Regions from separate parts of the Carnobacterium sp. CS13 genome, predicted to be linked through region 2. Evidence: riboswitches for the same ligand, from Rfam matches in the RefSeq annotation. Region 2 holds a riboswitch; the other holds the start of a gene.
What was found. A riboswitch is a leader RNA that binds a small molecule or an ion and turns the genes downstream of it on or off. The one in region 2 is predicted to bind thiamine pyrophosphate.
Positions count from the first base shown of each region.

Region 1: linked by a shared signal. The riboswitch ahead of thiT (energy-coupled thiamine transporter ThiT) and the one ahead of thiM (hydroxyethylthiazole kinase) in region 2 are both predicted to bind thiamine pyrophosphate.

Region 1 is NZ_CP067364.1:960,821-977,295, forward strand. It holds gene JHE06_RS04620 (aspartate-semialdehyde dehydrogenase) at 1-930, shown strand, start outside; gene dapA (4-hydroxy-tetrahydrodipicolinate synthase) at 971-1,849, shown strand; gene JHE06_RS04630 (ribonuclease J) at 1,884-3,563, shown strand; partial or broken gene JHE06_RS12160 (ABC transporter permease/substrate binding protein) at 3,612-5,451, opposite strand; gene JHE06_RS04645 (quaternary amine ABC transporter ATP-binding protein) at 5,444-6,643, opposite strand; gene JHE06_RS04650 (HD domain-containing protein) at 7,094-7,759, shown strand; gene JHE06_RS04655 (GNAT family N-acetyltransferase) at 7,793-8,314, shown strand; gene JHE06_RS04660 (hypothetical protein) at 8,366-9,442, shown strand; TPP riboswitch at 9,529-9,631, shown strand; gene thiT (energy-coupled thiamine transporter ThiT) at 9,707-10,291, shown strand; gene cls (cardiolipin synthase) at 10,439-11,890, shown strand; gene JHE06_RS04675 (betaine/proline/choline family ABC transporter ATP-binding protein) at 12,070-13,248, shown strand; gene JHE06_RS04680 (ABC transporter permease) at 13,261-13,887, shown strand; gene JHE06_RS04685 (osmoprotectant ABC transporter substrate-binding protein) at 13,915-14,856, shown strand; gene JHE06_RS04690 (ABC transporter permease) at 14,866-15,528, shown strand; gene JHE06_RS04695 (hypothetical protein) at 15,569-15,898, opposite strand; gene JHE06_RS04700 (DegV family protein) at 16,067-16,475, shown strand, end outside.
Region 2 is NZ_CP067364.1:192,365-208,839, forward strand. It holds gene JHE06_RS00955 (ASCH domain-containing protein) at 1-412, opposite strand, end outside; gene JHE06_RS00960 (hypothetical protein) at 544-741, shown strand; gene JHE06_RS00965 (alpha/beta fold hydrolase) at 827-1,663, shown strand; TPP riboswitch at 1,978-2,075, shown strand; TPP riboswitch at 2,133-2,231, shown strand; gene thiM (hydroxyethylthiazole kinase) at 2,406-3,146, shown strand; gene thiD (bifunctional hydroxymethylpyrimidine kinase/phosphomethylpyrimidine kinase) at 3,143-3,958, shown strand; gene thiE (thiamine phosphate synthase) at 3,948-4,580, shown strand; gene JHE06_RS00985 (hypothetical protein) at 4,898-5,212, opposite strand; gene JHE06_RS00990 (hypothetical protein) at 5,689-6,474, shown strand; gene JHE06_RS00995 (hypothetical protein) at 6,686-6,871, shown strand; gene JHE06_RS01000 (uracil-xanthine permease family protein) at 7,168-8,487, opposite strand; partial or broken gene guaD (guanine deaminase) at 8,507-9,868, opposite strand; gene JHE06_RS01010 (hypothetical protein) at 10,100-10,981, shown strand; gene JHE06_RS12285 (hypothetical protein) at 11,155-11,283, shown strand; gene JHE06_RS01015 (ArsR/SmtB family transcription factor) at 11,529-11,825, shown strand; gene JHE06_RS01020 (FAD-dependent oxidoreductase) at 11,867-13,540, shown strand; gene JHE06_RS01025 (ABC transporter ATP-binding protein) at 13,652-15,406, shown strand; gene JHE06_RS01030 (ABC transporter ATP-binding protein) at 15,406-16,475, shown strand, end outside.

The sequences.
Region 1 (16,475 bases), 770 kb from region 2:
CGTTCAGCTGGGAAAAAATTATACTTTAATGATGTAGAGCTAACGATTGAAGAAACAACAGCTGATTCATTTGATGGAGTAGATATTGCATTATTCAGTGCAGGCGGCGACATTTCAAAAGAATTTGCTCCTGAAGCGGTTAAAAGAGGAGCCATTGTGATCGACAATACTAGTGCTTATCGGATGGATCCTACTGTTCCTTTAGTTGTACCTGAAGTAAATGCAGATGCTATGAAAAACCATAACGGAATCATCGCTAACCCAAATTGTTCTACGATTCAAATGATGGTGGCTTTGCAACCGATCCGTAAAAAATATGGTTTAAAACGCATCATTGTTTCTACTTATCAAGCTGTTAGCGGTGCCGGAGCAGCAGCATTAGAAGAAATGAAAGAACAAGCACAACACATGTTAAACGATGAACCTTATGATGCTAAAATATTACCATCAGGAGGCGATAAAAAGCATTTTCCGATTGCTTTTAACATATTGCCGCAAATTGATGTTTTTGCAGAGGGCGGTTACACTTATGAAGAGTGGAAAATGATCAATGAAACTAAAAAAATCATGTCTGACGATCATATCAAAGTTTCAGCTACTTGCGTTCGTGTTCCGGTGGTTTCTGGACATTCAGAGTCAGTTTATATCGAAGTAGCAGATGAAAGTGCTACTGTTGCAGGGATTCAAGATGTATTGCGTATAGCCCCTGGTGTAGAACTACAAGATGATCCAGCAACGCAATTGTACCCAACTCCTCTTACTGCAGTAGGGAAAAAAGAAACCTTTGTAGGAAGAATCAGACAAGATGTAGATGAAAAATTGGGTTTCCATATGTGGGTCGTTTCTGATAATTTAGTCAAAGGCGCAGCTTGGAATTCTATTCAGATTGCTGAAAGTCTGCATAGCTTAGATTTAGTAAAAGAAAAATAGTCAGCTAATAAAGTTGTTTTTGAAAGAGAAGGTGAACGGAATGGATTTTAAGAAAGCAAGAGTGATCACAGCGATGGCGACACCCTTTAACGCTGAAGGCCAAATGGATTTCAGCAAATTAGAAACGTTGATCGACTATCTTTTGTCCAACGGCAGTGAAGGATTAGTGGTCGGCGGAACAACTGGCGAGTCACCTACATTATCACGAGATGAAAAAGTGAGCTTATACCAAAAAACAGTTGAATTGGTAAATGGCCGTGTACCGATTATTGCAGGGACAGGTTCGAATAATACGGCTGAAACGATTTCTTTCACTAAAGAAGTCGAACAAATGAATGGAATCGATGCAGTACTGGTCGTAGCTCCTTATTATAATAAGCCTAATCAAGCAGGACTATATGCTCATTTTGAGGCGGTTTCTCAAAATACGAAACTGCCGATCATCGTTTATAATGTACCTGGCCGAACAGGTGTGGCAATCGAACCTGCTACAACGATTCGTTTAGCAGCATTGGATAATATTATTGGTGTGAAAGAATGTTTAGGAATGGATGCAATCAGTGAAATCGTAGAACAAACCAATGATGATTTTCTGGTTTATTCAGGAGAAGATAATTTAGCTTATCCTGCATTTTGCGTTGGAGCAACAGGTGTGATTTCCGTTGCCAGCCATCTATTTGGTAAAGAAATGGTTGAAATGTTTGATTTATTTGAATCAAGAGAAGTGGCAGAAGCGGCAAAAGTACACCGTCAATTGGTGCCTAAAATGGCTAGTTTATTCACTGTACCTTCGCCGGCACCGGTTAAGATGGCATTGAACCATTTAGGCGTAGATGTAGGCGGGTTAAGATTGCCTCTTGTAGCTTGTTCCAATGAAGAAGAGCAAAAGATATTAACTGTATTAGAGCTAGGCGACTAGTGAGACAAGAATAGAGAGAAATAGAGGTGAAGAAATGAGTAACATTAAAATTATTTCGCTAGGTGGCGTACGTGAAAATGGTAAAAATATGTACGTTGTTGAAGTGGAAGATGAAATTTTTGTCTTAGATTGCGGGTTAATGTACCCCGAGACAGAATTGTTAGGAATCGACATCGTCATTCCCGACTTTAGTTATTTAGAAGAAAATCGCGACCGTGTAACTGGCGTTTTCTTAACACACGGGCATGAAGATGCAATAGGAGCGCTGCCTTATTTTCTTCAGAAGTTTGATGTTCCCGTTTTTGGAACAGAACTAACCATTGCGTTAGCTAAATTATTTGTTGAAAAAGATAGCCAGACAAGCAAATTTGATGACTACCATGTCATTGATGAGAACACTGAAATTGAATTTGGCAATGCAGTCTTGAGTTTCTTTAGAACCACGCATACGATTCCAGATTCAGTAGGAGTAACGTTAAAAACAGATGAAGGCAGTATCGTTTATACTGGAGACTTTAAATTTGACCAAAGTGCAACGCCAGCTTATCAAACAGATTTAGCTAAAATCAGCGATATTGGAAAAAATAAAGTTCTGGCTTTGTTAAGTGATTCAAGCGATGCAGAAAGCCCTGTTGAAAATGTGAGCGATTTGAGAGTTGCTGAAGAGGTAGTGGATACTTTCCGTAATACTGAGGGACGTATTATTGTCGCGAGTGTTGCGAGCAATATTTTACGAATCCAACAAGTCTTAGATGCAGCGTACAAATCTTGGAGAAAAGTGTTTATTACTGGGAAGCAGTTAGAAGAAATCGTAGACATTGCTATGAAACTCAAAAAAATCAACTTGCCAAGTGAAGATTTGATCGTTCCGATTGAAGATATCGATAAATACAAAGATGAAGAAATCGTGGTTCTAGAAACGGGAACAACTGGCGAACCAATTAAAACCTTGCGTAAAATGGCAGCAGGAAAACATCCTCAAGTAAATATTAAAGAAGGCGATTTGATTTATATCGTGACCAGTCCTTCTGTCAGTATGGAAGTTAATGTGGCAACAACAGAAAACATGATTTACCGTGCAGGCGGAGTAGTCAAACAAATTTCTGATAATTTGAAAGCTTCTGGCCATGCTACACCAAATGATTTGAAACTGATGTTAAATCTGATCAAGCCAACGTACTTTATCCCAGTTATGGGAGAGTATCGCCGTTTAGCTGCTCATGCTAAATTAGCTCATGAAGTCGGAATTCCATTTAAAAATATTTTTATACCTGGAAAAGGCGATGTGATCGAATATAAAAATGACCGGATGCATATGTCAGGTCAAGTAGAAGCAGGCAACACGATGGTAGATGGTATTGGTATTGGCGATATTGGAAATATCGTTTTACGTGACCGCAAGCTGCTTTCAGAAGATGGTATATTTGTTGCTGTTGTAACGATTAGCCGTAAAAAAGGCAAAATTATGTCTGGTCCTGAAGTAATGACTCGCGGATTTGTTTACGTTAAAGAAAATACTGATTTGATTGCCGCAAGCAATGAAATTGTGCGAGAAGTAGTAGAAGACAATTTAAACCATAAAGAATTCGAATGGAGTCGCTTGAAGCAAGAAATCAGAGATGCTTTAAGTAAATTCTTGTTTGAACAAACGCGCAGAAGACCTGTTATTTTGCCAATTATTATGGAAACGAGTTCTCGTAACCGTCGAAAATAAAAAAATCCTGAATCGATTATCTATCGATTCAGGATTTTTTTATTTTATTTATTTTGCTACATCTTTTGTCCATTCAGCAACACGATCAGGGTTTTCTTCAACCCAAGCTTTTGCAGCATCTTTTGGATCTTCACCTTTATTGATGTTCAACATAATTTCTTCCATTTCATCAGTTGTCCAGTTGAATTGGTCCAATACTTGATACGCTTCTGGCATATCTTCTTTTAATCCTTCACGAACCATTGTATTGATTGTTTCAGCAGCTCCAAAAGAATTTTCTGGATCCTCTAAATATTTTAAATCATAGGTAGCGAATTTCCAGTGAGGAGACCAACCTGTAACAATGATATCTTCTTCATTGGCAATAGCTTGTTTTAAAGCAACAGTCATAGCACCTGATGAAGAAGTCTCAACAGACCAGTCGCTTAAATTAGGGTAATCCTCAAGTGATTGTTCAGCTGCAGCTACAACACCAGCACCAGGTTCAATACCAGTGATGGTTTGTTTTGCTTCGTCTGTTAAATCAGCGATTGAATCAACATCCATATATTCAGGAACGACTAAGCCGATTTTAGCGCCTTCTAAGTTTTCACCTAGGTCAACAATTTGGTCACCGTATTTTTCATACTGTGAACCATGAGTTCCTGGTAACCAAGCAGCTACCATCCCATCGACTTCACCACTTGAGACAGCTTCCCACATGACGGCGTTGTCTAGTGGAACTAAGGTCACATCGTAACCCAGATCTTCTAAAACAGTACCGATGACATTGGTTGAAGCAACTTCAGTATCCCATTCGACATAAGCTAAATCAATTGCTTGTCCTTTGCCGACAGTATCTTCTTTCGCAGCATCGTCCTCAGCGGCACAACCTGCAGCAACTAATGATAAACCTAGACCGGCTATAAGGCTCAGGCGTTTCCAATTAAATTTTGACATAATTGATTCATCTCCCTTTTCATAATGTTTAATTTTTCAACTATAAAAGTTTTCAAATTTAAATGTATTGACAGATTTAACGGTCTTTTTAATTAATAAATTAGGCTTTTTTATTTAACTTCTGTGTAATGCGGTCAATGATGATCGCAAGTACAACTAAACCAATGCCCGATACGAAACCTGTACCGATTTGAGCACGTTGTAGGGAAGAAAGAACTTCTCTTCCAAGACCAGGAGCACCAATCATAGAGGCAATAACAACCATGGATAATGCAAGCATGACCGTTTGGTTGATACCAGCCATAATAGTTGATTTAGCTAAAGGCAACTCAACTTTAAATAATTTTTGTGGTCCTGTACTACCGAAAGCTTCAGCAGCTTCTACCAGTTCGCTTGAAACTTGACGAATCCCTAAATTAGTAAATCGAACAGTAGGGGGGATAGCAAAAATTAGAGATGCAAACACCCCAGGTACCATACCAATACCGAAGAAAGCAACGGCAGGAATCAAATAAACGAAAGCAGGCATAGTCTGCATAAAGTCAAGAACAGGAGACAATATGGCGTTAGCCGTTTTGCTTTTAGCCATTAAAATACCGAATGGAACACCAATGATAACAGACAGTAAGCTGGCCACTAATACTAAAGTGACGGTATTCATTAGGTTTTCCCAGTGGCCTTGATTATAAATGAACCACAAGCCTACCAGAGAAAAGACTGCTAATCCAAACTTTTTGCCAGATACAAAAAATGCTAGCAGAGCAATAAGAATGATAAAAATAATCGGCGGGATAAACAATAGAGTATTTGTAACACCCTCCATAAAAATCTCCGAGTATTTTTGAATTGGATTAAAGAGAAACGCGAATGCTTGAGTAATCCAAGCTGTTAGTTCTTCAACGGCATTTGCTACCGGTAATTTAGGAATCAAATCTAAAATGTTATTCATGTACTGAATCCTCCTCACTTTCACCAGCTAGCGCGGCGATAACCGCACCTCTGACAATAATTCCAACTAGTTTGCCATTGTCAACTACTGCAACAGGAGTTGTTGAATCATGGATAACAGAGAAAATATCGTTCATAGTTGTTGTTCTAGTGACGATTGGAATATCCGTTCTAAGGATGGTTTCAATTTTTGTGATGCCATCTTTACGTGCTGTAGAAGCATCCTCGGCAGTAATGTATCCTTGTAAGTTTCGACTGCTGTCAACCACTAAAATACTAGATAGACCTTCGCGGCGCATTTGTTCCAAAGCCACACGCGGACCATGATTTTTGATGTTTACAGTCTCAGGACGTTTCATAATGTGTTCAGCTGTCAATACTTTAGAACGGTCTACGTCTTCAACAAATCGTTCCACGTAATCATTTGCTGGATTCATTAAGATTTCTTCTGGAGTACCGATTTGAACAATTACGCCATCTTTCATTAAAGCAATCCGGTCACCGATTCGTAAAGCTTCATTTAAATCATGTGTGATAAAGATGATAGTTTTTTTAACGTTAGCTTGTAAATCAACTAACTCGTCTTGCATTTCTTTCCGGATCAATGGGTCTAAAGCAGAAAAAGCTTCATCCATTAATAAGATTTCAGGATTATTGGCTAATGCACGAGCTAAGCCGACACGTTGTTGCATACCACCTGAAAGTTGGTGAGGGTATTGATCCCGGTAATCTCCTAAACTTGCATTTTCCAAAGCTTTTATCGCTTTTTCAGAACGTTCTTTCTTATCAACACCTTGGATTTCTAATCCGTATTCAGTATTTTCTAAAATAGTACGGTGCGGGAATAAAGCAAAGTTTTGAAAAACCATGCTTAGTTTTTCACGGCGAACTTGACGTAAAGCTTTCTTATCCATTTTAGATAAATTTTCTCCATCAATATAGATGTTTCCTTTTGTAGCATCAATCAATCGGTTGAACATACGCACTAACGTAGATTTTCCACTACCGGATAACCCCATGATAACAAAAACTTCACCTTCTTCAATCGTGAAGCTGACATCATTCACACCAACTGTAGCTCCGGTCTCTTTTAAAATTTCTTGCTTTGTTTTGTTTTGTTCCAATAACTCCAAAGCACGGTCACTTTTTTTACCGAAAATTTTCGTGACGTTCTCAACTTTTATTTTTGACAAAGTATCCACTCCTTTATTTTTTTTACATCCTCTAGTGCACCCTATAGTCTATAGAAATGCGAGAAACGTTTGTTGAAGAAGAATAACCTTTCATTTTTAATTTAATCTCAAATAGAAATGAATGGCTATAAAGCCAGTTTTTACTCAAAACAAGCTTCCCGAATAAGGCACAAAAATGAGTGTAACATTATCTTGAAGAAATGAAAACAAAAGTGATTTTCATAAATCATCAATAACAGCTTGTTTTCATTGTCATAGCAGAGCTATGAGCAGAAAATAAGAAATTGGTAAGAATTAACACATGGGAGGAAAATTCATCTTTTTTTTAAATAAATAACAAAGCAGGACAAGCCTTACAGAGGAAGTTACTTCTTGTGATTTCATCGGTAGATTGATAAACTAGAATGGATAAAATAACAAAGAGAAAATAAAATCCAAGGAGTCTATTAAATGGTATCCGGACATCAAAAGCAAATTTTAAAACAAACAGAAGAGTACGTTTATGATTTATTAAAAGATGATGCTAGTGGTCATGACTGGTGGCATATTGACCGCGTGCGAAATGTAGCTAAAACGATCGCGATACAAGAGACTGAAGAAGTAAACTTTTTTATCTGTGAAATGGCAGCACTGTTACACGATGTCGCTGATGGGAAGTTAAACAAGAGCGAAGCAGCAGGAGAAGAAAAAATTCGTAATTGGCTCAAAACTATTGAATTGGAAGAACAAGAACGGATGGCTATTTTAGATATTATTTTACATTTGTCGTATAAAGGCGGAACGAATAAAAAAAGACTTTCTTCATTAGAAGGGAAAATAGTTCAGGATGCAGATCGTTTAGATGCTATGGGAGCTGTTGGAATTGCTCGGACAATGGCTTATACCGGAGCACACGGTCGTCTGATTCACCATCCAGACCTTCTTCCAAGAGAAAATTTAACGCTTGAACAGTACCGTTCTGGTGAAGATACTGGCATCATGCATTTTTATGAGAAGCTTTTAAAATTAAAAAGTACGATGAATACATCCGTTGGCAAAAAAATGGCAAGTCACCGACATATTTATATGGAAAACTATCTAAAGGAGTTTTTTCAAGAGTGGGAAGGCGACCGTTGAAAAATAGAAGCACTAAACAAAGTTTAAGCTAGCGTGGTACGATTAGGTGAAATTTATAGAGGCGGTGAAGGCTATATGGTACTGGCTGATGAAATAATATTGAAAGAAGCTACAATAGCAGATGCAGTTCTATTTGAAAACTATCAATTAAAAGAAACACCTTATACTGTTAAGCCGATGACAGCAATGACCGATAGTCTCCATGAAACTAAAAAATTTCCGGTTTTGATTTTAAAGGAAGAAACCTTAGTAGGATTTTTCATTTTACAAAAAGAAAAGGGGTTTTCGACTTATCCAACCGAGGAGAATGCTTTATTATTACATGCGCATTCCATTGACGAGCGTTTTCAAAACAAAGGATACGGAAAACTTTCGATGGAACGATTGCCGCTATTCATTAAAGAAAATTTTGATTCGATCGATGAGATTGTATTAGCAGTTGACTATGATAATCTAAGCGGGCAAATGCTGTATTTAAAAACGGGATTTGTCGATACAAAAAAACGAAGCAAGGAAGATGGAGCGTACAAGTTTATTTACTCAAAAAAAATATAGTACATGAAAGATAAAAAACAAAACAGAGAAAGACCAGAAGGGATTCAGAAAATGACTAAAAAAAATATCGTTCTTTCACTTCTTGTGCTGCTAACGGTAGCAACGATCATGGGGGGCACTAAATACCATCGTTATGTACAAACTGAAAAATTTAAACAAGCAGAACAAAAGCTAGATGAGACAAAAGAAGCAGAAAAGCTAGTCGCTGCTTTATTTGAAACGGAAGCAAAAGAGACGTTAGCAAAAGGTATTACGGAAAAGCAACTATCAATTGCTTTAGATAAAGTCAAAGAACTTCCTGACAGCCCTTTAAAAAAAGAGCTTCTAACTGAAGTGAGAGCAGCCGAAGAAGGGTATCAAGCTCAAAAAGTTGTTCAATCTTTGTTAATAGATAATATATTAGCTGACGAAGTGTCTGAAAGCCAATTAGAACAAGCACAAACTCATTTAGAAAAAATAAAAAAACGTTTTCCGTTGCTATATGACGAATTGAAGGTATATTTGACTGAAGCGAAAGATCAATATGAAGCAATAAAAAAAGCTGAGAAAACTTTAGCTGAATTGTTTGAGGAGCCCAAAACAGAAATAGTCAAAGAAGATGTTACTCAAGTGCAGTACGATGAAGTAAAAGCAATGATTACAGCGATAAAAAATAAGAAAGTCCAAACAGCACTTTTTGAAACATTAGCGTTGGTAGAAACTAAATTAAGGGTTATAGAACAACAACTGCTTCAAGAACAAGAAGAACAAGAACGAGTGTTGGAAGAAGAACGACTGGCTGAGCAAGAACGAATGGAAGCAATTGAAAAAGAGGCTGCTCTGCAAGAAGAGTCGGAACAAGATGAAGCATCAACTTCTACCTCTGTCAAAAGCAGCACAACGAATCAAAATACATGGCAGCCCACTCCTAAGACAACAAAGAGTCCTCAAAGCAACTGGACGGCGCCACAAAAAGATACGCAAGAACCAGAACTTCCAGCTAAAGAAAATTCTTCAGATACGGCTGAAGAGCCAGAAGATTCTTCGAGTCCAGAGATACCTAAAGACTCTGAGGTTGACATAGACTCAGGTTCAAATGATAAAGAGGAAATGAATCAAGAAAGTTCAGCTTTTTCATCGGCTGAATAAAGCGTATGGATTAAGCCGGCCGGAAGAAAGAGTTGACAAAAAGCTTTTTTGTCCGTAGTATTTGAAGAGTAAAAACTAACTGAACAACCATCACAAAGGGGTGCTGTAAAAAGCTGAGATTGAATCCTAGATTCTGACCCTTCGAACCTGTTCGTTAACACGAGCGTAGGAATTGTGACGGGGCAAATGATTTATCTTAAAAGATAATTTGAGCTCCTCCTTTGTTGTGTGGCACTGTTCGACACACTAAAGGAGGATTTTTTTATGGAAAATACACGATTACGGGTATGGATCGAAGGAACGATTGTCGCAGCTTTAGCCATTGTTTTATCCTTATTGCCGACGACTGTCGGTACAGGTTTTACTATATCATTGGGAATGATCCCGATGATACTGTATGCCCTTCGAAGAGGCGCTGTAGCAGGTATTGCATCTGGATTTTTATGGGGAGTATTACATTACTTGACGGGTGATGTCGCTATTTTAAATCTGCTGCAAGGTTTTATTGAGTATTTTGTAGCGTTTATGTTTACGGGATTTGCTGGTTTTTTTGCTAAACCCCTTCAACAAGCTTTTCGCGCAAAGCAACCTGTCAAAAAAGCAGGATATATCATTTTAGCAACAATCGTTGGAACGATAGCTCGTTTTTTCTGGCACTTTATAGCAGGGTATTACTTTTGGGGAAGTTATGCCCCAGAAGGAATGAGTCCATTATGGTATTCGTTTCTTGCCAACGGAGGAAGCGCATTGGCGACTATGTTTGCAACAGGCATTGTGTTGCTTCTCTTTAACAAAACAGCACCTCATTTGTTTGTACCAAAAGAACCAACTGCATCAAGCTTCCAATGAATTAAACGATAAAACAAAAGCATCCGATTCTTTTTTTGAAGCGGATGCTTCTTTATTTGTTTTAAAAGGCGCTCTAAGTTGAATAATGCTAGCAATAGAAAAAAGAACATAGTAAGATAAGAATAAAAGTTTCGAAAGGATTAACATATGCAAATAGTTTGGATGAGTATATTAGCTATTATTGTTTTAAATATCATTTTTGCCATGATCACTGTTTTTCGAGAAAAACGAGATATCGCAGCTACATGGGCATGGTTATTGGTTTTGATGTTGTTGCCGGGAGTGGGGTTTGTTTTTTATTTATTTATCGGGAATAAATTATCCCGCAAAAAGATTTTCGATATTAAAGCTCAAGAAAGCATAGGAATGCCTGAACTTGTTCAAGCACAAAAAGAAATGCTGGCAGATGATGAAGATTTGCTGTCCAGTAGACAAGCAACAGAAAATGCCAAAGAAATGGCAAGTTTGTTTCTTGAAAGCGATGAATCTATTTTAACAAAAGGCAACAAAATACAAATTTTTACAGATGGTGCTGAAAAATACGATGCATTGATTAAAGACATTTACAAAGCTGAGCATCATATTCATATGATTTATTATATTTTTAAAGATGATAAAATCGGAAATCGCGTTTTAGCGGCTCTTGAAGAACGGGCAGCAGCGGGTGTAGAAGTTTTTGTTATTTATGATGCGTTAGGATCCCGTGCTTTGAAACCTAAATTTTTTAAAAAGCTAAAAGCTTTAGGAGGGGAAGCTGAAACTTTTTTTGGTTCCCGCTTTAGCTTTATAAATTTACGTTTTAATTACCGCAACCACAGAAAAATTGTTATTATCGATGGGGAAATTGGCTACACTGGCGGTTTCAACGTTGGGGATGAATACTTAGGAGAATATAAAAAATTTGGGTATTGGCGTGATACTCATTTGAAAATTGAAGGCAATGCCGTTTTGCCCTTGCAAAGCCGCTTTCTAATGGATTGGAACGCGACGGTTTCTCATCATAAGTTAGAATACCAAGAAAGTTATTTTCCGCTAATGAAGAAAAAAGGCAAGTCAAACATGCAGATCGTTTCAAGCGGGCCGGATACTGAAACCCAACAAATCAAAAAAGGGTACATTAAGATGATCAGTATGGCAAAAGAATCCGTTTTTATCCAAACTCCTTATTTTGTACCGGATGATTCAGTACTGGAGACTATTGAAATAGCCGTCATGTCTGGTATTGATGTTAAAATCATGATTCCTAATAAACCAGATCATCCGTTTATTTACCGAGCAACTACTTACTACGCTGCCGAATTGGTAGCCGCTGGAGCTGAAGTTTACATCTATAATAATGGGTTCTTACACGCCAAAACAATTGTGATAGACGGCGAAATCTGCTCAATTGGAACAGCTAATTTTGATATTCGAAGTTTCAAACTAAATTTTGAAGTAAATGCTTTTATTTATGACCCAGAGATTGCCAGACAACAAAAAGAAATTTTTTATAAAGATATCGAAAGCAGTTATTTATTGACTCAATCCCTATTAGATGGACAATCGCGTTGGCTGAAATTTAAACAAACATTTTCTAGATTATTTTCACCAATTTTATAACAAAGTAACTTTTCAGACGTAGAAATAGTTGGTCAAACCATTATTTTTGCGTCTTTTTTTTAAGGGATTTTTAATGAAAAGTATAGAAAGTTGATTATACGAGCGATTTAAGAGATAATTGATAAGGATAATGCGATTTTTTAGCAAAGAAAAGAAAAATAGATAAGAGGGTGGAAACTTTGATTGAATTTAAAAATGTTTCAAAAGTTTATAAAGGCGGAAAAAAAGCAGTAGACAACATCAATCTTGCGTTTAACGAAGGCGAATTTATTGTTTTTATTGGTACAAGTGGAAGTGGAAAGACAACTTCAATGCGGATGATCAACCGAATGATCGAGCCAACTTCTGGACAAATTTTAATTGATGGCGAAGATATCATGAAGAAAGATCCAGTGAAATTGCGTCGGAAAATCGGCTATGTGATCCAACAAATCGGGTTGATGCCACACATGACCATTTTTGATAACATCGTTTTAGTTCCGAAATTAATGAAATGGTCAGAGGAAGAACAAAAAGAAATCGCCAAAAAACTCATAAAAAGAGTAGATTTGCCGTTAGAGTTTCTAGATCGCTATCCTTCTGAATTGTCAGGGGGTCAGCAACAAAGAATAGGCGTTATCCGCGCTTTAGCTGCGGATCAAGACATTATTTTAATGGATGAACCGTTTGGTGCTTTGGATCCTATTACGCGAGACTCTCTCCAAGAATTATTAAAAGAACTTCAAGTAGAGATGGGAAAAACAATTATTTTTGTTACTCATGATATGGATGAAGCTTTAGATTTAGCGGACCGCATCGTCATTATGCAAGAAGGTAAAGTTGTTCAATTCGATACACCGGATAATATTCTGGCTGCTCCAGCTAATCAATTTGTAGAAGACTTTATTGGGGAAGATCGTTTGCTCCAAGCACGGCCTAATCTTCAAACAGTTGAACAAGTTATGTTGAAGAACCCTGTTTCAGTTACACCAGGCAAGTCTATTACTGATGCTATCAAACTGATGCGTGACCGCCGTGTAGACTCGTTATTAGTGACGGACGATGCAGGAATCTTAAAGGGATATGTTGATGTTGAAAGCATCGATTTAAACAGGAAACGTGCAACCAGTATTGGCGATATCATGTCGACCAAAGTTTATTTTGTACGCAAAGGAACGTTGTTAAGAGATACTGTACAACGTATTTTAAAACGCGGGTTTAAGAATGTCCCAGTAGTTGATGAAAAAAATCGTTTAATTGGAATAGTTACGCGTGCTTCTCTAGTAGATATTGTGTATGACACGATTTGGGGCGATGACGCAGAAACACCACCTGAAACGCCGATGGAATCAACCGTTTCAAAAGAAATTAAAGAGTAGGAGGGAAGAAACATGGCTGATTTTTTTGCAAGCAATGGTTCGGATCTGTTGCTGAAAACGTGGGAACATCTTTATATTTCTGCATTTGCTTTATTTTTAGGTGTGATTGTAGCTGTCCCACTTGGAATAATATTGACTCGTTTTAATAAAGTAGCGTCTATCGTAATGGGAATTGCAACGGTCTTACAAACCGTTCCTTCTTTAGCTCTACTTGCTTTGATGATTCCGTTTTTTGGAATTGGAAAAGTTCCTGCAATAATTGCTTTATTCATTTATTCGTTATTGCCAATTCTTAGAAATACCTATATTGGTGTCAAAGGAGTAGACGGAGGGCTAAAAGACGCGGGTAAAGGAATGGGTATGACCGATATGGAATTGATTCGTTTAGTCGAATTGCCGCAAGCTGCAGCGGTCATTATGTCCGGGATTCGTCTTTCCGGTGTATACGTTATTGCTTGGGCAACACTAGCTTCTTATATTGGAGCAGGCGGCTTAGGAGACTTTATTTTTAATGGATTAAATCTATTTATACCTAGCCTGATTATTGGTGGTACGATACCCGTAACGGTGTTAGCTTTATTAACAGATTTTATTTTAGGAAAATTAGAGAAAAAATTAACGCCCGCCAGCGCATACTAAATAGGAGGTTTTAAAACAATGAACACAATTAAAAAAATCAATCAAATTGTGGTTCTTCTTTTAGCAACTGTGTTTTTAAGCAGTTGCTCGCTTCCTGGTTTAGGCGGGGGTTTTGACGAAGAAGGAATCACTATTACAGGTGGGACCACTACAGAACAACAAATTTTGGGTTTTATCGTTGAAGGCATGGTCGAACATTATATCGATATCGATGCACAATTGATCAACAATTTAGGGTCTTCTACCCTTAATCATCAGGCTTTAGTTGGAGGAGACGCAAATGTTTCAGGTGTCCGTTACACAGGTACCGATTTAACAGGCGTGCTTCAGCAAGAGCCAATCACAGATCCAGCGAAAGCTTACCAAACTGTCGTAAATGGATTTAAAGATGAATTCGATCAAAAATGGTTTCCTTCATATGGATTTGCTAACACTTACTCGTTTATGGTCACACAAGAATTAGCAGAAGAATATGATCTTCAAACTGTTAGTGATTTAAAGGATATCATATCAGAACTCAAATTAGGTGCCGATACTTCTTGGATGGAGAGAGAAGGCGATGGGTACGATGCGTTTGTAGAAACGTACGGTTTTGATTTTAAGCGTGTCTATCCAATGCAAATTGGATTAGTTTATGATGCTTTAGCAGCCGGAAAGATGGATGTGGTTTTAGGGTATTCAACGGACGGACGAATCAGCAGTTATGACTTAGTCGTTTTAGAAGATGACAAGCACTTGTTTCCCCCATACGATGCCAGTCCTGTTACCACTTACCAAGTGTTAAAAGATTACCCTGAATTAAATGAAGTATTGCTGAAATTAGCAGGGACGATCACGACTGAAAAAATGCAAGAAATGAATTATGAAGCGGACAATAATTTATTGGAACCAAAAAAAGTTGCAACAGATTTTTTAGAAGAAAATAATTATTTTGAAGAAAATGAAACAAACACAAAAGGGGGCGAGTAATCCGTGAATATTTCAGAGATGGGTCTTTGGGAACAATTATGGTATTACTTTAACGAAAATGGATTTTATATCTGGGAACAGTTTGTGCGCCACTTTTTAATTTCTATTTATGGTGTTCTTTTTGCAGCTATTGTCGGAATTCCTATAGGATTTTGGGTTTCACGCAACAGTAAATTAGCAGACTGGGTTATTGGCGTTGCCAATGTTATTCAAACGATTCCTTCTTTAGCCATGTTATCTATTTTGATGCTTGGTTTAGGTCTGGGCGTAGGAACAGTTGTGACGACCGTCTTTCTATATTCCTTATTGCCAATCATCAAAAATACGTATACCGGTGTTCGAAATGTTGACAGCAACATCTTAGATTCTGGTAAAGGGATGGGAATGACCAGATTCCAACTGACCTATATGGTTGAATTGCCGCTATCGTTATCTGTTATAATGGCAGGGATTCGTAATGCATTAGTAGTCGGTATTGGGATTACGGCAATCGGAACCTTTATTGGAGCAGGAGGATTAGGTGACATCATTACGCGTGGCGTTAACGCCACAGACGGTGGGGCTATTATTTTATCAGGTGCTATCCCAACCGCATTGATGGCTGTTATTAGTGATATTGTTTTAGGAGCAATTGAAAAGAAATTAGATCCGACAAATAAAGTTAGAAACTAGTCCAATAAAAAAACGAAACCTTTTAAAAGGTTTCGTTTTTTTATTGAGCTAACCGAACATGGCGAATGTCTTCAAAAGAAAGCATATAAGTTGTTTGGCGACTCAGACTCTCTAAGATAATAAGCGATTTTTTATTTGGGGCGTATCTTAAAATTCCTTTTTGTTCATCAATTGTCAAGATATGTTTGGTCTTATTCATTTGGAGAACGATAGGTTTGCGCCGCTCATAAGCTTGCATCAAAAAATAGCGGATTTGATGTTCAGGCATCTGAGGAAACACTTGCAAGGTATCTGGTTCTTTAGTGAGAAACAGCTTCTTATTAAAGGTATTAAAAAAGGCAGGGGACTTTTCAGCAAAGTTTTTTTCCATATCGATTCCTCCGAACGTTTGTTTGTTAATTTCATTATACGAACAAACGTTCAGATGTGCAAGTCTTTTTCAAATTATTATCAATATAGTTTTCTTTTCTGCCATATTCTAGCTATAATAGTAATTGGACAGTTAAAAAAGAAAAGTATACCATCGAGGAGTTTTAACATGACATATAAAATAATTGCAGATTCTTGTTGCGACCTGCCTCTGGAATTTGTTGAGAAGCATCATATTCACATTATGAATATGGTCATCAATATGGAGGGAAAAGAGATAATCGATGATTTGGGCAAAACATTTGATCGAGAAGCTTTTTTTAAAAATATAAAAGAGGGTAAGATTGCTTCAACATCTCAAATCAATATTGGAACTTATCTAGAAGTCTTTAAGTACTATGTTGAAAAGAGCGAACCGATTCTTTATTTAGCTTTTTCATCGGGATTAAGTGGTTCGTATAATAATGCATTAGCTGCTGTAGAAATGCTAAGAGAAGAGTATGGAACTGTTGATATTACAGTGATTGATACATTGGCGGTTTGTCTTGGCGATGGGTTGCTTGTTTATGAAGCAGCTA
Region 2 (16,475 bases):
AAACAACTGGGATATTCTCATTAAATTCAAGGTTTGCTTCTTTATACCATTGTGTAAATAACTCGGTATGATCTTTTCTCCATGTTGCTAATGATCTATCGCCTTCTCCTTCTTTAAAGGCATGCTCCTCAGAAACTTCAAGGAACGGAATAACTGAAACTTTGGTTGTTTTTGTTATACAAACAGCCTCGTCTTTGCTATCTAATATAATGTTAAACTCATTTATTTGTGGCAATGGATCGTTATCAATTGCATATAAATCATAAGCAGAAGCGGTAGCTGTTTTAATGTTTTTTAGTGTTAACTCTGCCAATTGATCAGGAATCGCTCCGTAACTCCAAGCGCTATAAGCAGAATCTTGATATTTTGGATGTAACTGTATAAAATTATCCCACATTTGTTTTGCGTTCATAAAAATCCCCTATTCGAAAATGTTATTATGCAACTATAGTTAGTATAAACTTAAATAAAATAACATGGTAGTGTTTAATCAAAAATGTGCGTTAAAGTGAAATCAGAAAAAGAAAGGAAAGAAGGATTAAAATGAATAAGAATAAAATTAAAAGAGTTGCTCTACTTGCAGGACTGTATCTAACAGCTAATTTAGTTACTCAATATTTTAAAGGACAAAGTATTGATTTCACCTCAGCTCTGATCGGAACTCTTATCTTTTCTGTTTTCGTGACTTTAGGTATACTATCTTCCAAAAATAATGTTTACTTTGGCATTTTGAGTATCTGAACTTTTTGATTATTCATTGTAGTGTTTGTTTTTTTTCATGAATACCGTCTTATCTGCATTTATTTATATTTGAGGAGTTGGCAATATGATAATTTTAAAAGATTTCAAAAAGAATAACCATACCTTTAGTTATTTTGAGAAAAATAGTGGTTCGCAAAGCAATATCATCTTTTTACATGGATTAAATAATAACAAAAACTTTTATTATAATTTGATTGATTCTATAGATGATTATAATTGTTATGCATTAGACTATAGATCTCATGGCAACTCAACGTCTGGTGGTGAATATTCATTGGACAGTTTTTCTGATGATATTTTATCTTTTGTAAATCATTTGGGAGTAGGAGATGATTACTATATTGTCGCTAGTTCTTTATCATGTTGGCTAGTATCCAATCTAGAAGGAATGATTAATCCAAGAGGTGTTATTTTTTTAGATAGCGGGTATTATCCGGTAAATAACATCTCAAATAGTGACGTTGGTACAATAAAACTTCCGGTATTTGGTTCTTTAGACGACTTAAACGAAAGTATAGTAGAAGATGTTGAGAGCTTAAAAGAAGAAGGAATTTTATTAACTACTAAAGAATTGCAGCATGTGTACAATGCGCTTTTGAGCACATATCATATCTGCAACAATAAGAATAACTATTCATATATTCTTTCAGATAGTGCGTTCAATTCTCTAATTAACGATTTGAATACAAAAGAAATAGAGGTATTGAAAAACGATAAATTAATTCTATTATTGTCTAACTCGAAAAACAATAATATTGAAAGTGATAACAGATTACAAAAAGAGTTGAACTTAAATGCTCATATGTTTTATAAAATTGAAACTATAAAGTACAGTGACCATTTGATGATGTTAACGTCTGTTGGTGAGATAAAAGAAAGCATAAAAAAATACTTTAATTAATAGGGGAATTTATATTGGAAATAATTTATAACTTACCAGAAAGACTGGGTTTTATATTATTTTTCATTTTTTGTTTCTTGATAGGATTATTTTTTATTTTCATTGGGAATAAAATAAAAAAAGAAAGCAAAAGCTCTGGAATTGTACTTAGAGTAATTGGAGTGCTTTTTATGATGGCGTCTTTGTTTTTATTGTTATTCTCATTATTTTTTGGTTTTAATTCTTAAAGGTTGATACACAGAGGACTGATAGACAGGGTTTATCTGAAGATGATTGATTAACTAGTTTAGATATAGTAAGCTTATCAGTAATTAAATGTTTTGCAGGGGGACACATTTGTGTTGAGAAGGTAAAACCTGACCCTTTGAACCTGTCAGTTAACACTGACGTAGGGAGCACTATGTACATATGTATTGAATGATACGTACTGAGCTCTCCATTATTATGGGGGGCTTTTCTTTTGTAAAACTTTTAATCGCGGGGGGACACGCTTGTGTTGAGAAGGCTAAAACCTGACCCTTTGAACCTGTTAGTTAATACTGACGTAGGGAGCAATTAGTGGTTTTCTTATACACTTTTTTAGTCTCTACAACTTTTGTAGGGGCTTTTTTTTGTGCTTACGTTCAAAAAAGGAGGACTGGGATTAGTGTTTTTTAAAGTGATTTGAAAGAAACGTAGACGAGTCAGTACGAATAATAAGCATAAATGTTAAACAAAAAATTAAAAGAAAGAAGGATCAAGTATGTTATCACAAATTAAAAAAGCAGCCCCTTTAGTGCACTGCATGACAAATTATGTTGTCGCTAATTTCACGGCTAACGGCTTACTTGCAATCGGCGCTTCGCCTATTATGGCTGATGAAGCAAACGAAGTTTCTGAAATAGTCTCGACTGCCCAATCAGTGCTTATTAATATTGGAACGGTGAATGACCGTACAGCAAAAGCCATGCTGCTTGCTGGCAAAAAAGCAAACGAGTTGGGCATTCCTATTGTGCTCGATCCTGTAGGCGTTGGTGCCACAAGCTATCGGAAACAATTGGTTCAGCACCTTTTAAAGGAAATTCAGTTTGATTTGATTCGATGTAACGCAGGTGAATTAGCAGCAATTGCAGGTGAAGATTGGCAGTCAAAAGGTGTAGATAGCGGCATAGGCGAAATAGATATCGCTAGGGTAGCGAAGCGGGTTGCTTTGCAGTACAAGTGTCTGGTTGTTGTAACTGGGGAATCTGATTTCGTAACAGATGGGCACAAAGGACTTCATATTGCTGGAGGCAGGGAAATCGCTACACGCATCACGGGTACAGGTTGTTTATTAAGCGCCATCTGTGCAGCTTCTCTTGCTAGCAGTGCAAAACCGCTTGAAGGCTTAGTTACGACTTTAAAAGACTACAAACAAGCTGCTGAACAAAGTACAGAGGAAGTAGGAATATTTGCTGTACAAATGATGAATGCATTACAAAAGTTAGCGGAGGTAAAGAGATGATTGCATTAACGATTGCGGGATCAGATTCAGGCGGCGGCGCTGGGATCCAAGCGGATATAAAAACTTTTCAAGAACTTGGTGTCTTTGGAACGACAGTAGTAACAGCTTTAACTGCCCAAAATACGCTCGGTGTACATGGCATTTTTGAAGTAACGCCTAGCTTTGTACAGCAACAACTGCAAAACGTACTAGATGATTTTTCTGTACAAGCAATGAAAACAGGTATGTTGTTTTCGGCTGAGATTATTGAAGTTGTAGCTGAAATTGTACATCAACAAAAAATTCCATTGGTCGTCGATCCCGTCATGATTGCAAAAGGCGGGGCAAGTCTATTGCAAGATGCAGCAGTAACGGCATTAATCGAAAAACTTTTACCGTATACAACCATTTGCACACCAAACATTCCAGAAGCAGAAATACTAACCGGTATACGCATCAAAGATTCTAAAGATATTGAAAGAGCTGCAGAGCGAATCCTGCAAATGGGGGTTCAATGCGTGGTCATAAAAGGCGGGCATTTAGATGAAGATCAGGCGACGGACAGAGTGTATACTCACCAGAAATCTTTTACGATAACGACTCCTCGTGTCCAAACAAAAGATACACATGGGACAGGTTGTACGTTCTCGGCAGCTCTTACAGCAAATATAGCAAAAGGGCTACCGCTGCAGGAATCGATTATTGAAGCGAAAAGATTTATTCACTTAGCTATTTCTACGCCTCTTCATATTGGGAATGGTCATGGACCAACGAATCATTTTGCTTATAAACGCGAGCAAGGAGTCTGCGAGGTAGAAGTGAATGGATTGTAATAGATTGAATGTTTATTTTATAATGGGCACTGTAAACTGCAAAAAAGACCCACTGAAAACGCTCGAAGAAGCCTTACAAGCGGGAATCACCTGTTTCCAATTACGTGAAAAAGGCGAAGGAGCTTTAATAGGCGCAGCTTATGAAGAGTTTGCCCGTGCTTGCCAAAAAATGTGCCAAAGTTACCAAGTGCCGTTTATCGTTAATGATGATGTGGAGCTCGCACTTAAGCTAAACGCTGATGGTATCCATGTCGGCCAAGAAGATCTAGCCCTTTCGACATTTCGTGAACAAGCAAAAGGAAAAATAGTGGGCGTTTCTGTACACAATTCTAGAGAAATGAAACAAGCTATACTTAACGGAGCAGATTACGTGGGAATTGGTCCGATATATAGAACAAAATCTAAAACAGATGCAAAACCTCCTGCTGGATTGCCTTTTTTAAGTGCGATGCGAAAACAGGCTGGCAATTTCCCAATTGTTGGCATAGGAGGAATTACAGAAGAAAATGCTAGTGCTGTTCGTTCTTCAGGAGCAGACGGCGTGTCGGTTATTTCAGTTATCTGCCACAGCAAAGATATTAAGCAAACGGTTGAGAATCTGCTTTTAGAAAATATAAATTGATTGTTTAGGACGAACAAAAAAAGAGTTTGCATCATTAAATTGTTATGCAAACTCTTTTTACTGTAAAATTGATTGAAGTTATGGAAAGTAAAAATAAAGTTGTCATTATTTTATGAAAAGAGGAGCATGGTTCTATGGGATTTAGTTTGTTTTTATTGTGTTTTTTATTCATAGTTATCTTTATTCTGAGAAATAAAAAAAAGTAATATAATAGCCCAAATTAGTTTTGTGTATATGTCATTTTATTTAAGAAGGTATGAATATAGTGTCTTCCTTCAAAAACCTCTTTATTATTCATTCATATCAAATTTGAGAGTTTACTTTTCTATTCTATTCCGATATACAACTAAAGTTATGCCGTTCAATACAATGGTAACGATTAAAAGAATTGCTGCTGCTTTAGCTATGGTACCAATTGTATCCATCAACGCACTTAAGTCATTAATTTCTACCAAATGAGAACTATAGACAAGCTGTAAATAGAGTGAAATAGCACAAGCACTAACGCTCATAATAGAAAGAGTCACCCAGTTTTTATTGTTATTTTTTTTATGTCTCACAAGATTAATAATTGGGAGAATCCAAGCAGTTAATCCCAATGCCAAACTTCCTAAAATAAGTAAATTAACCATATCTAATCCTCCTCTTAATATACTTAATTCTTAGTATACACATATCATGGACAGTCAGGTATTATTAAGATGAATTGATTATAGAAAATAAACTGCTCTTAGCACATTCATTATCATTTTTACTGAAAAGGTGGGAATAACAATGAGAAAAAAACTAACTTATTCGGTAAAGAAGCAATTAGAATCTTTTTTTGATTTAATAGGAACAGTTATTTGCTCTATATTTTAATACCTTCACTTTCGATCAATAGAAAGAGATGTAACAGCAGCAATCCTTTAGAGATTGCTGCTGTTACTATTTATAAAAATATTATTTGTCCAACTGAGATTGTTTAAAGGCTATTGTTAGGATTTACAAACAAGGCTATGGTAAAATTTTTAAGGAAATACATAAAAGATCAACACATGGGTTTTATACTGTGCTGTCCTTAAAAATTAAGGGCGGCACAGATTTAGCTAAATAGAAGGAGAAATTTATGGATAAAGAAACGGAAAAAACATTGATGCGTAAAGTGAAGAAACACAAAAAATGGTATGAAGGAGTATTTATTAATCCGATATACCGAATAGTAAACAATAAGCCTTACTACATGGCGGGGTTCACTGTAAACGATAAGCCCAGAGCAACAGCCTATTTGACAACAGTAGGAGAAGAGGATAAAGAAGAAGCTTACGCTGCACAGTCTTCGCTCTCGTTGTTTTCTGATGTTAGCAACAATATTTTTAGTATTGGTGGAGATCATTTAAAGATAGATTCCAATTACTATATAAAACCTTTAGAAATTCCAGTAAATACGAAGGATTTAAAAGTATTGGCAGGTCATGAAGCGTTCAAAGACCTATGGAATATGCAACAGAAATTCAATAGGTTGATCCTCGAATTTCAAAGGTATTACGATGAATTATTGATAAGAGGAGAATTAACGGGTGAAGATATCGAAAAAGGCATTGAAACAGCGAACTGGGTCAATCTATATCAGTTTGAAACCATTAGTATTTTAGTAAAGCGAAATGAAGATATTCGAGCCTATTCTGCTTATTTGAAAACGACGAAACAATGGAAGAAGCTCTCACGCAATCAAAAAATATTTGTTGAAAAAATAGCCGGGGCTGTAGGAGAATTGGAAAATAATATCCGTTCGCTGGATTTGATCATCGTTGAGGACGTTGAAAAAATGATTGCACTAAACCTTGAAAAGGCTAAAAATGATTTGAAAACGGGTATTGAAAAGCAAAAAAGTTATATTCGTTACCCTTCATAAGAAGCATTGGACAGGAATAATATGTACGCCGCTAAAGGCAATAGTTAGAAGACGGTTTTACTTTAGTTTTCATAAAAAATTGCTGAAGTATTATAAGGGCTTTTTTACATAAAAAACAAAAAGGTGTTTTTAAAAACTACTGTCTAAAGTGAAAAGATTAGTGACAAACGTCTATTTTAATAGAGATCTAAAAGAGAAAAGGAGCGCCCATATGAATAAAAAAATAAAATCGAAAAATTATTGGACAATTGTTTTTATTTATACTGCGGTAGTCTATGGTTTAAAATATTTTTACCCTTCTGTTGGGGAATTTTTTATTCAAGTAGGGTATTTAGCGATAGTTGTAGGTGTTGTTTATTTTGGTACCTCGTTTATTAAGAGAAGGTGGTTCCAATGAGAACTAAACCATAAATTATGGTTAGTTTAGTATTAGCTTCATTAGCATTTGTAGTAAGAAGTAGCATTGGTTTTTCAGCTACTGTAGACCACGTAGTCTTAGGAGCTTTTGTTTTATTGGGATGCTGGTTCTCCTACAGCAACTATAAGAAACGTGACAAAGATTAAACTTGTTAAGAATTCTGAAATTTTTAAATAAGCAACAATAACTGCTTTCGTAAAAAAATATGTACTTTTGTATATGAAAAAAGACCGAGACGTTTTTGTCTCGGTCTTAATTTTTGTAAAATTTCTTATTTAATTTTGAGGCAAGACTTTGTTCAAGATAATAGCGGTTAAAGCGGCTATTGCTATTGGAGAGCCAAAAAGGTATTGAATCATGGTAGGCAAGGTATCTAAGTAATCAGTTGGCAGAAACGTCAAGGCCACTACCAATAGAATTGGAATAGAGACAACATAGGTTTCTTTTTGTCCAATTTGTTCTTGTTTTAGGACTTGAAAGCCGCTCATCGCAATGACTCCGCATACGAGTGCAAATACACCGCCAATAACAGCAGAAGGAACAGAGGAAATCAAAGCGGATAATTTGCCCGATAAGCCAAAAACAATAAATAATCCGCCAGCAGCTAAAAAGACTCGCCGGCTAGCAATACCCGTAATAGAAATGATACCAGCATTGGAAGAATAACCTGTTACAGGTGTGGTGCCGAAAAGAGCAGCCGTCATGCAACCCAATCCTTCGCCGATAACCCCGCGGTTGATGGAATCTTTATTAAGAGGGGTGTTTGTAACATTGCTGACGGCCAGCCAAGTGCCAGTTGTTTCAGCAATTAAGACGATATAAATGATCAGCATGGTCACGATCGCGGAGAAATCAAAAGAAAACGTGAAATCTTTGAAGATGAATTGCGGCATAGAAAACCATTTTGCCTCTGCCACTGAAGTTAAGTCTAGCATCCCCATAAATCCAGCCAGAATACTGCCGGCAAACAGGGCAGTAATAACAGAAGCAATGCGGAAAATACGGCCGCTTTTAGATGAGTGGTTTCCTAAAATAGAGCAGCCGATCATAATGGCTCCAGTTATAAGTGCCAAGAAAATATTTTGCCCGATTGATCCAACAGCACTGTTGTAAATATTGTCATTCACAGCAGCAGGCATCAAGGACAGGCCGACACAAAAAATAATGGTACCACCTACCGCAGATGGAACAAAGGAATCAATAAATTTATGAAACAAGCCTGTGAAACCTAGGATCGTTACCACGATCGCACCTAAAAAACTCGCGCCCATTGCTGCACCCCAGCCCTCCATGCCACCGCCATTGGCCAACGTAATTCCGGCAATAGCGCCAATGGGAATAAAAGAAGCGCCTTGTGCAACCGGCATTTTCATCAGCAAACCAGATTGGATGATAGTAGCGATGCCAGCAGCAATGAAAGTCGATTGAATCAAGATTGCTGACTGACTAGCAGAGAAGCCAACAGTCAAAGCAACGATGAATGGAACAACATAGACATCCATCGCCAGCAAGTGCTGCAACCCAAGTAAAAAACTTTGTTTCCAAGATATGGGCTCTTCTGTGCCCACTGTTAAAATCGTTTGAGTAGTTTCCATTTCGTATGCAATCTCCTTTTTATTTGCTGATTTGTTTTCCTTGAACCCATACAGAGACGATATTTTCACGCTTTGTTAAGTAAAGCAGCTTTTGGAAAATATCATCTAAGGGTTCTATTTTTTCGAAAATCGGCATTGAAGCTTGAGGAACAGTCGTGTCGATCACTTGGGCATCAAAAGCGTAATTTTCTGCAAGTCGTCCGATTGGCAGGCTGACACTTTCTCAGCCACCAGCTGTTGCGAAATAAAAGGCTTCTTTAGCTGTGATACGAGAGTTTTTCATTCCACGTTCTTTAGGGTCCTTCTTCGTGTCCACACCATCTTCAAGCATGCGAGAGGATATAACTGCTTGGCGTATTGCAGAGTAGATACTTGGGTCGTATCCTCCAGAAAGGTCTGTTCCCAATCCGACTTCAACCCCAAGATCGTGAAACTGTTTGATGGGAATTACGCTGTTCGCAAAATAAGCGTTAGAGACGGGGCAATGGGCAATAGCTGTGCCTTTCTCTTCAAATGTCAGAGCATCCGCCTCGCTTAAAAAATTGCAATGAGCCATAACGGACTTTTCTCTTAATAAACCAAAGTCATTCAGGACTTGGGCATCATTTTTACCAAATCGATTCTTGACGTAACCATGTTCCCAATCGCTTTCGCTACAATGACTGGTCACATGCACATCATAAGTCTCCGCCAATTGCCCTAAACCTGCTAAAGCGGTATCGGTACAGCTTGGCACAAATCGAGGAGTGACAACGGGGTAAACACCTTGTGTTGTTTCAGAATGCAAAGTTTTGACACGTTGAATGAAACGTTCTGTATCTGCCAGTGCAGTTTGTGTGTCTTGATCACGATAATAGTCAGGATTTTGTTCAGGATCATCCATTACGACTTTGCCAACCAATCCGCGCTGACCTTTTTTTGCGCAGATCTCAGCTAATTTATAGCTAGCTTCTTCATGAACTGTCGCGAAATAAAGTCCAGTTGTTGTTCCATTTGCCAGCAAAGTATCCACCAAGTGAGAATAGACTTTTTCAGCAAAGGCGGTGTCTTCAAATTTTGATTCTAGTGGAAAAGTATATGTATTTAACCATTGGTGCAAAGGAATATCTAGTGCTGTTCCGCTTTGTGCCCATTGAGGAGCATGAATATGTAAATCGATAAATCCTGGTAAGAGGTATTGGCCTTCAGATAATTCAATTAACTTACCTTCTTTTTTTGCTTCTTGAAGAGTCGATTGATATAACGAGTTCGACGGAGCCAAACGTTTTGCGATCATTCCTTTATTATCTAGGCAGTAGAGATAGTGTTCTAATATTTCAATCTTATGAGCAGAAATGCTAGAAAAACCTGTCCCTTTTAAAACCTTAACAATGTTCTCCATAATTCTCTCCTTCGTTCGTTTTATTTGTACAATTTTTATTATATAGGATATAAAACTGATAAGTCAACAGTAATTACGAATTATGAATAGGGTGTCTGATTGTATTGTTCGTGTATTCGCCCGTAGTTCAAACTGCATATTCACTTATTGAGATTAACGGCCCTTTAAGTCATAATAGATTCAATAGAAGTTTTTAACGTTTTAAACCAAACATACATAGGGGTGAATTTGATGATTGAAGAGTATCAAGCTTTACAAGAAGAAATAAAATCACTGTTAAAAAAAGAGGCAAATTCAAAAATAAGATTTGAAGAAAATACTATACGGTATGAGGCAGCAAAAGAAACTTTTGCTAAAGAAAGTGAAGATGTTGAGAAATTACAAGCTGAATCTTTATCAACTTTCTTGAAACGCTTAGTGGGAAGTTACGATAAAAACATCGATAAAGAAATACAAGAACAACTTGCTGCTAAAATGGAATTAGATTTATCTTCAGCTCTATTGCTTGAATCTAGAGAACAATTAGGCACTATTCAAACAGCTATTAATCAAACTACTGCTCGAATCAAGCAATTAAAAGAACTTTTATACAGACAAGATACTAATTTCCGGGAAAAAATCAGTGTAGAAGAAACAAAACGTACTCAACTTAAACAAGAACTGAAAGAACTTGATGAAGCGTTAGCAGCTGGAGAAAAAGTATTAGACGGAATAGACTTCGCATTAGATGACTTAGATTCAGCCGATTCTTTTTCAACATGGGATATGTTTACAAACAGCAGTCTACTATTCGACATGATGAAATACGATAAAATTGATAAAGCAGAGGCTAAGATGAACCGATTAGAGCAACTCTTAGAAAATTATACCCAAGAATTAAAAGATCTTTCTTTAGATACTTACCTTAGTTACGAAAAGTTTAGCGGCATGAGTAAAACTTTTGATATTTTCTTTGATAATCTTTTCTCTGACTGGGATACAAAGTCAAAAATTGGACGTAATATTGACATGCTTGAAACACTCGAAACAGCTATTGAAGAACTACAAAGTAAACTTGAAAACAACAAAGAAGACATTCAAAAACGAATCGAAGAGTCAGAAACCTTGTTTTAGAATAAAAGCTAAATTAAAAGGAAAACAAGAAGTGAGAATTTAGCGACTGATAATAAATTAAGTGATCGAGTGAATCTAGAGGTTATGTTACTGGTGTTATCGGTACGATTTTCTCGTTAACAGATTCGATTGCGTTAGTATTCATGAAGTCCTATAAACTTGATGCCAAAGCTATGGAACAAGTTCAACTAAAAATTTCAGCAATGAAAAATGATGACAACCTAGATACTCCAAGTAATCCAGGCTTAGAAGAACTACCAGGCAGCACAGTCACAGCATTAACAAAAACTGTTAAACAGTGATGAGCTGTAAAAAAGAAAGCTGAACTTGAGTATTCATATATTGCATCCCTAAAGTTAGAAAAATTCTAACTTTAGGGATGTTTTTATTGTGTCTAAAAAAATGAAACGGTCTCTTCTCTAGAAAAAGAGCTAAATGATTTTAAATAAATTCGTGTAAAGCGAACTTTTTTTGGGAAATAGGTTGCTGATACATAGAATATCATCTATATTGGTAAGTGAGTAAAAAAGGTTAAGGAGGTCTAGGTATGGACTATGAAGCTTATGCTAAGGTAATGAAAGCTTTATCCGATCCTAAACGTGTGAAAATAGTAGATCTGCTTTCTGGTGGCGAATTGTGTGCTTGCGATATCTTGGAGCATTTTGACTTTACCCAACCCACTTTATCCCATCATATGAAGGCTCTTCTAAATGCAGATTTAATAACGGTAAAAAAGACTGGAACATGGCATTATTATTCATTGAACGATGATAAGATGAAACAGTTAGTAACCGATACGATTCATTTAGCTTCTGGCAATACAGGTGTATTTGTGGAGAAGTAGAGTAAAAGAAGAAAAATTTGCTGGTTACGAGGAGGAAAAACATGAAAATTATTGTCATTGGATCAGTTGCTGCTGGAACATCTTTAGCTGCTAAAGCGAGAAGAAATACTGAGGATGCTGAGATCGTCGTTTATGATCAAGGTAAAGACATCTCATATTCTGTATGCGGCATCCCTTATCAACTTGGTGGAGAGGTAGAAAATATCGATGAATTAACCCCACGTGATGCAGCATGGTTCAAAAAAAGATATGAAATAGACATCTTTACGGAACATAAAGTATCTAAAATAAACCATGAAAAGAAAACGCTCGAAGTACAAGATTTAATTTCTGGAAAAACCAAAGAAGACTACTATGATATCTTAGTTCTGGCAACAGGTGCTGCACCATTAACACCGTCTCCATTTGATCAAAAACAGTATGATAATGTCTTCCAAATTCGCAACATTCAAGATGCACGAGATATTGAAACTTTTTCAGCCATGAACCAACCTAAAAAAGCTTTAGTTATCGGTGCTGGGTTTATTGGTTTGGAGATGACGGAACAATTAGTCCGCAAAGGATTAGAGGTAACGGTCGTCCAACTAGAAGATCAAGTGATGCCGCCTATGGATCCGGACATGACATTCCGAGTGGAAGAGCATATGCGTGAAAAAGGAGTCAATCTTATCCTAAGCGATACTGTAAAAACGATTGATGGGGAAACCTCAGTAGAAAAGGTAACAACTACAAAAGGGGTTACGATTGAACCAGATATTGTTATCCTATCTGCAGGGATACGCCCAAATACTGAATTAGCGAAGGAAATTGGCGTGGAAATTGGAGAGTCAAGAGCGATTGCTGTGAACAAAAACATGCAAACCAATCTTCCGGATGTTTATGCCGTTGGAGATGTTGCTGAAAGTTTTTCTGTTATTACAGGCAAACCTATCTACCGCCCACTAGGCTCAACGGCCAATAAAATGGGCCGGATCGCGGGAGATGTGATAACTGGCGGAAACTTAGAACACCGTGGCGTGTTAGGGACGGGAATTTTTAGGATCTTTGATTTGCATGTTGGGCAAACAGGTTTGACTGAAAAAGAGGCCAAAGCAGAAGGATATGAAGTTGAAGTTCTCTACAACATTAAACCGGACCATGCTGAGTACCTTGGTGGAAAAGAGTTGATTATTAAAGCTTTAGCTGACAAAAAAACGAGCCGTATTCTAGGAGCACAAGTTATTGGACGAGGCGGGGTAGATAAACGGATCGATGTGATGGCAACAGCCATTACGTTTAAAGCCAAAGCGGAAGATTTGTTCCATCTTGATTTGGCTTATGCGCCGCCATTTGCCACAACTAAAGATCCTGTTCTTTACACTGGAATGGCGTTAGATAATGCTTTAAACCGTAACCCATTAATGACGCCAGCTGATTTAGTGCACCGTCAAAACAGTGGTGAACTGCTGCAAATTGTTGATACTCGTTCAAAAAAAGACTTTGAAAAAGCTCATGTTAAAGGAGCTGTTCATATCCCGCTTGCTGAATTAAGAGAAAGAAGCCAAGAGTTGGATAAATCTCTTGTGACTATCACTTATTGTAATAAAGGCGTTACAGGCAATGCTGCTCAAAACGTGTTGCTGAACCATGGATTTGAAAAAGTTTACAATTTATCTGGGGGAAATAAAAACTATCAAAGTTATCTGAAAATGATGCGTCTAAAAAATAAACACTAAAAATAACTACTATTAGAAACAGATAGGAAGTTTTTCTTTCTATTTGTTTTTTTATGGGTAGCGATGCAATCATATATCTAAATACGAAACCAAAAAGAGAGGAACGAAATCATGTTTAATACGTTTAAAAAATATACCTGGTTTTTCAAATTGCGCTGGAAAAGTTATACTTTCGGTGTTTCTGCTTTAATTATCTGTGCCATTCTACAGGTTCTGAATCCAAAAATAATCGGTACGATTATTGACCATTTTATTGGAGGAACGTTAAGTTGGAAGATTCTGCTTTTTTGGGCTTCGCTGATTCTTATTTTTTCGCTGGTCATGTACGCATTGCGGTACGGATGGAGAATGGCTTTATTTGGCAACTCAACACTAATCGAGTCCATACTGCGTAATCGCTTGTTTTCTTTTTTTACTCGGATGGATTCAGAGTTTTTTCATAAATACCGTACAGGTGATTTGATGGCTCATGCTACCAATGACTTGTCAGCCATCCGATTTGTTGCAGCTGATGGTGTTTTAACTCTAACAGATGCTTTATCGTTGGGCGGCATTACCCTTTTTTCAATGTTCTTTTTCATTGATTGGAAACTAACGCTGATAGCGATTTTGCCATTCCCTATTTTAATCGTTGTTTCGACTTATTTAGGAAAAATGATTCACGCACGTTACCGTGGTGCGTTACAAGCTTTTTCTTCAATGAATGATCACGTCCAAGAAAGTGTGACAGGTATGAAAGTCCTGAAAACATTCGGAGAAGAAAAAGAAGATTTGTCTGCTTTTAAGAAAGAGACACAACATGTTGTAGATGAAAATCAGCGTGTCTACAAATTAAAAGCGGCACTAAACCCCAGTATAGAAATCGTTATGGGGTTAACGTATGTGATTGCTTTATTGGTTGGCGGGAGTTATGTCCAAAGCGGGCGTATTTCTATCGGAGATCTAGTCGCATTCATTAGTTATATCGGTATGATGCAATGGCCGCTGTTAGCTGTAGGCGGGCTGATCAATACACTGGAACGCGGAAGTGCAGCTTACGATAGAGTAGAAGATCTATTAGATTACGCTCCTTCTATTGTGGAGCAGAAAAATCCCTATCGTCGAGCTCTAGATGGCGATATCTCTTTTGATGTCCAATCGTTTGCTTATCCGGATGATACGGAACCTACGTTAACCAATATTGATTTTCATTTAGAAAAAGGAAAAATGCTGGGACTTGTTGGTAGAACAGGTTCTGGAAAAAGTACGATCTATAAACTGTTGCTGCGCGATTATGATCAGTACGAAGGAAAAATTTCATACGGTGGCATCGATATAAAAGAATATGCTTTAGAGTCGTTAAAAAAAGGGATCGCAATCGTTCCGCAAGAAAACTTTCTGTTTTCAACAACTATTCGAGAAAATATCCGATTTGGGAATCCAGCATTATCTCAAAAAGAAGTTGAAACATATGCAAAATTAGCCAACATTCATGAAGACATCCTGGAATTTCCTGAAGGATACGATACGGAAGTTGGGGAACGAGGCGTTTCGCTATCGGGCGGGCAAAAACAACGGATCGCGATTGCTCGTGCTTTAGCGGTAGAACCAGAATGCCTGATTCTCGATGATTCTCTATCAGCCGTAGACGCTCAGACAGAAGAAGCTATTTTAAGTTCTTTAAAACAAGAGCGAATGCACAAAACAACGATTATTTCTGCTCATCGTATCAGTTCAATTATGCATGCAGATGAAATCATTGTGATCGAAAAAGGAAGCATTAGCGAACGCGGCACGCATCAAGAATTAATAGGAGAAGAAGGCTGGTATAACGATATGTATCAAAAACAACAACTTGAGAAAAAATTAGATAGGGAGGGAGAATAGTGGCTGCACAAAAACAAACAACTTTTTCGAATAAAGAATCTTGGCATATTTTACTTAGTCTATTACGTTTTGCCAAACCTTATAAATTCCTTTTTATGTTTTCTTTTGTATTTCTGGCATTAAGTGCAGCGATCGCTGCATATTTACCTATCATTATTCAGCGTTATATTGATACTTATTTAGCAAAAGGATCAGCAACTATGGAGATTACAGTACGTGTAGTCATCTTTTATGGTGTGTTAACCATCTTTAAAGCCGGATTTTCTTATATAAAAGATTTTCTCTTTAATACGGCTTCAGAAAGAACAGTAGGGAATATTCGAAATCAATTGTATGAAAAGGTAGGATTGCTTGGGATGCGGTACTTTGATCAAACTCCTGCTGGTACAGTTGTTTCTAGAGTGACAAATGATACGGAGACGATTAAAGAATTTTGGACAGTCTTTTTAAATATTTCTAATGGATTATTTAACGTTATTTCAATTACGATTGCAATGTTTGCGTTAAATTGGCGGATGGCATTGGTATTTCTTCTGTTCACACCGATCATTGTTTGGATTGCAGGAATTTACCGAAAGAAAAGTACTCTTGTTTACAGTCGCATGCGAGGAGTATTGAGTCAATTGAACGCCAAATTGAGTGAATCCATTAGTGGAATGAGCATTGTTCAGAAATACCACCAAGAGGAGCGCTTGATAGGCGAGTTTGACGATATCAATCAAGAATATGTAGCGGCTCGTCGTTCAATGTACAGTATGAATGCATTATTATTAGCACCAGCCATCAATGTGATCGAATCAGTCGCACTAGTAGCCGTGCTGATCATTTTTGGGTATCAAGATTGGAGTCAGAATACAGTGGATATCGGTCTGGTATATGCTTTTACAGCGTATTCTCGCTCTTTCTTTCAACCGATCAGTCAAATGATGAATAGCTTGAGTTCTTTACAAGATGGAATTGTTTCTGGGCACCGAGTCCAAGAACTGCTGCAAAGCGAAGAACTTGCGCCGCAATCCAATTCAGAGGGAAATAGTCTAGTCACAGAAGGCCACATTCGCGTAAGCAATCT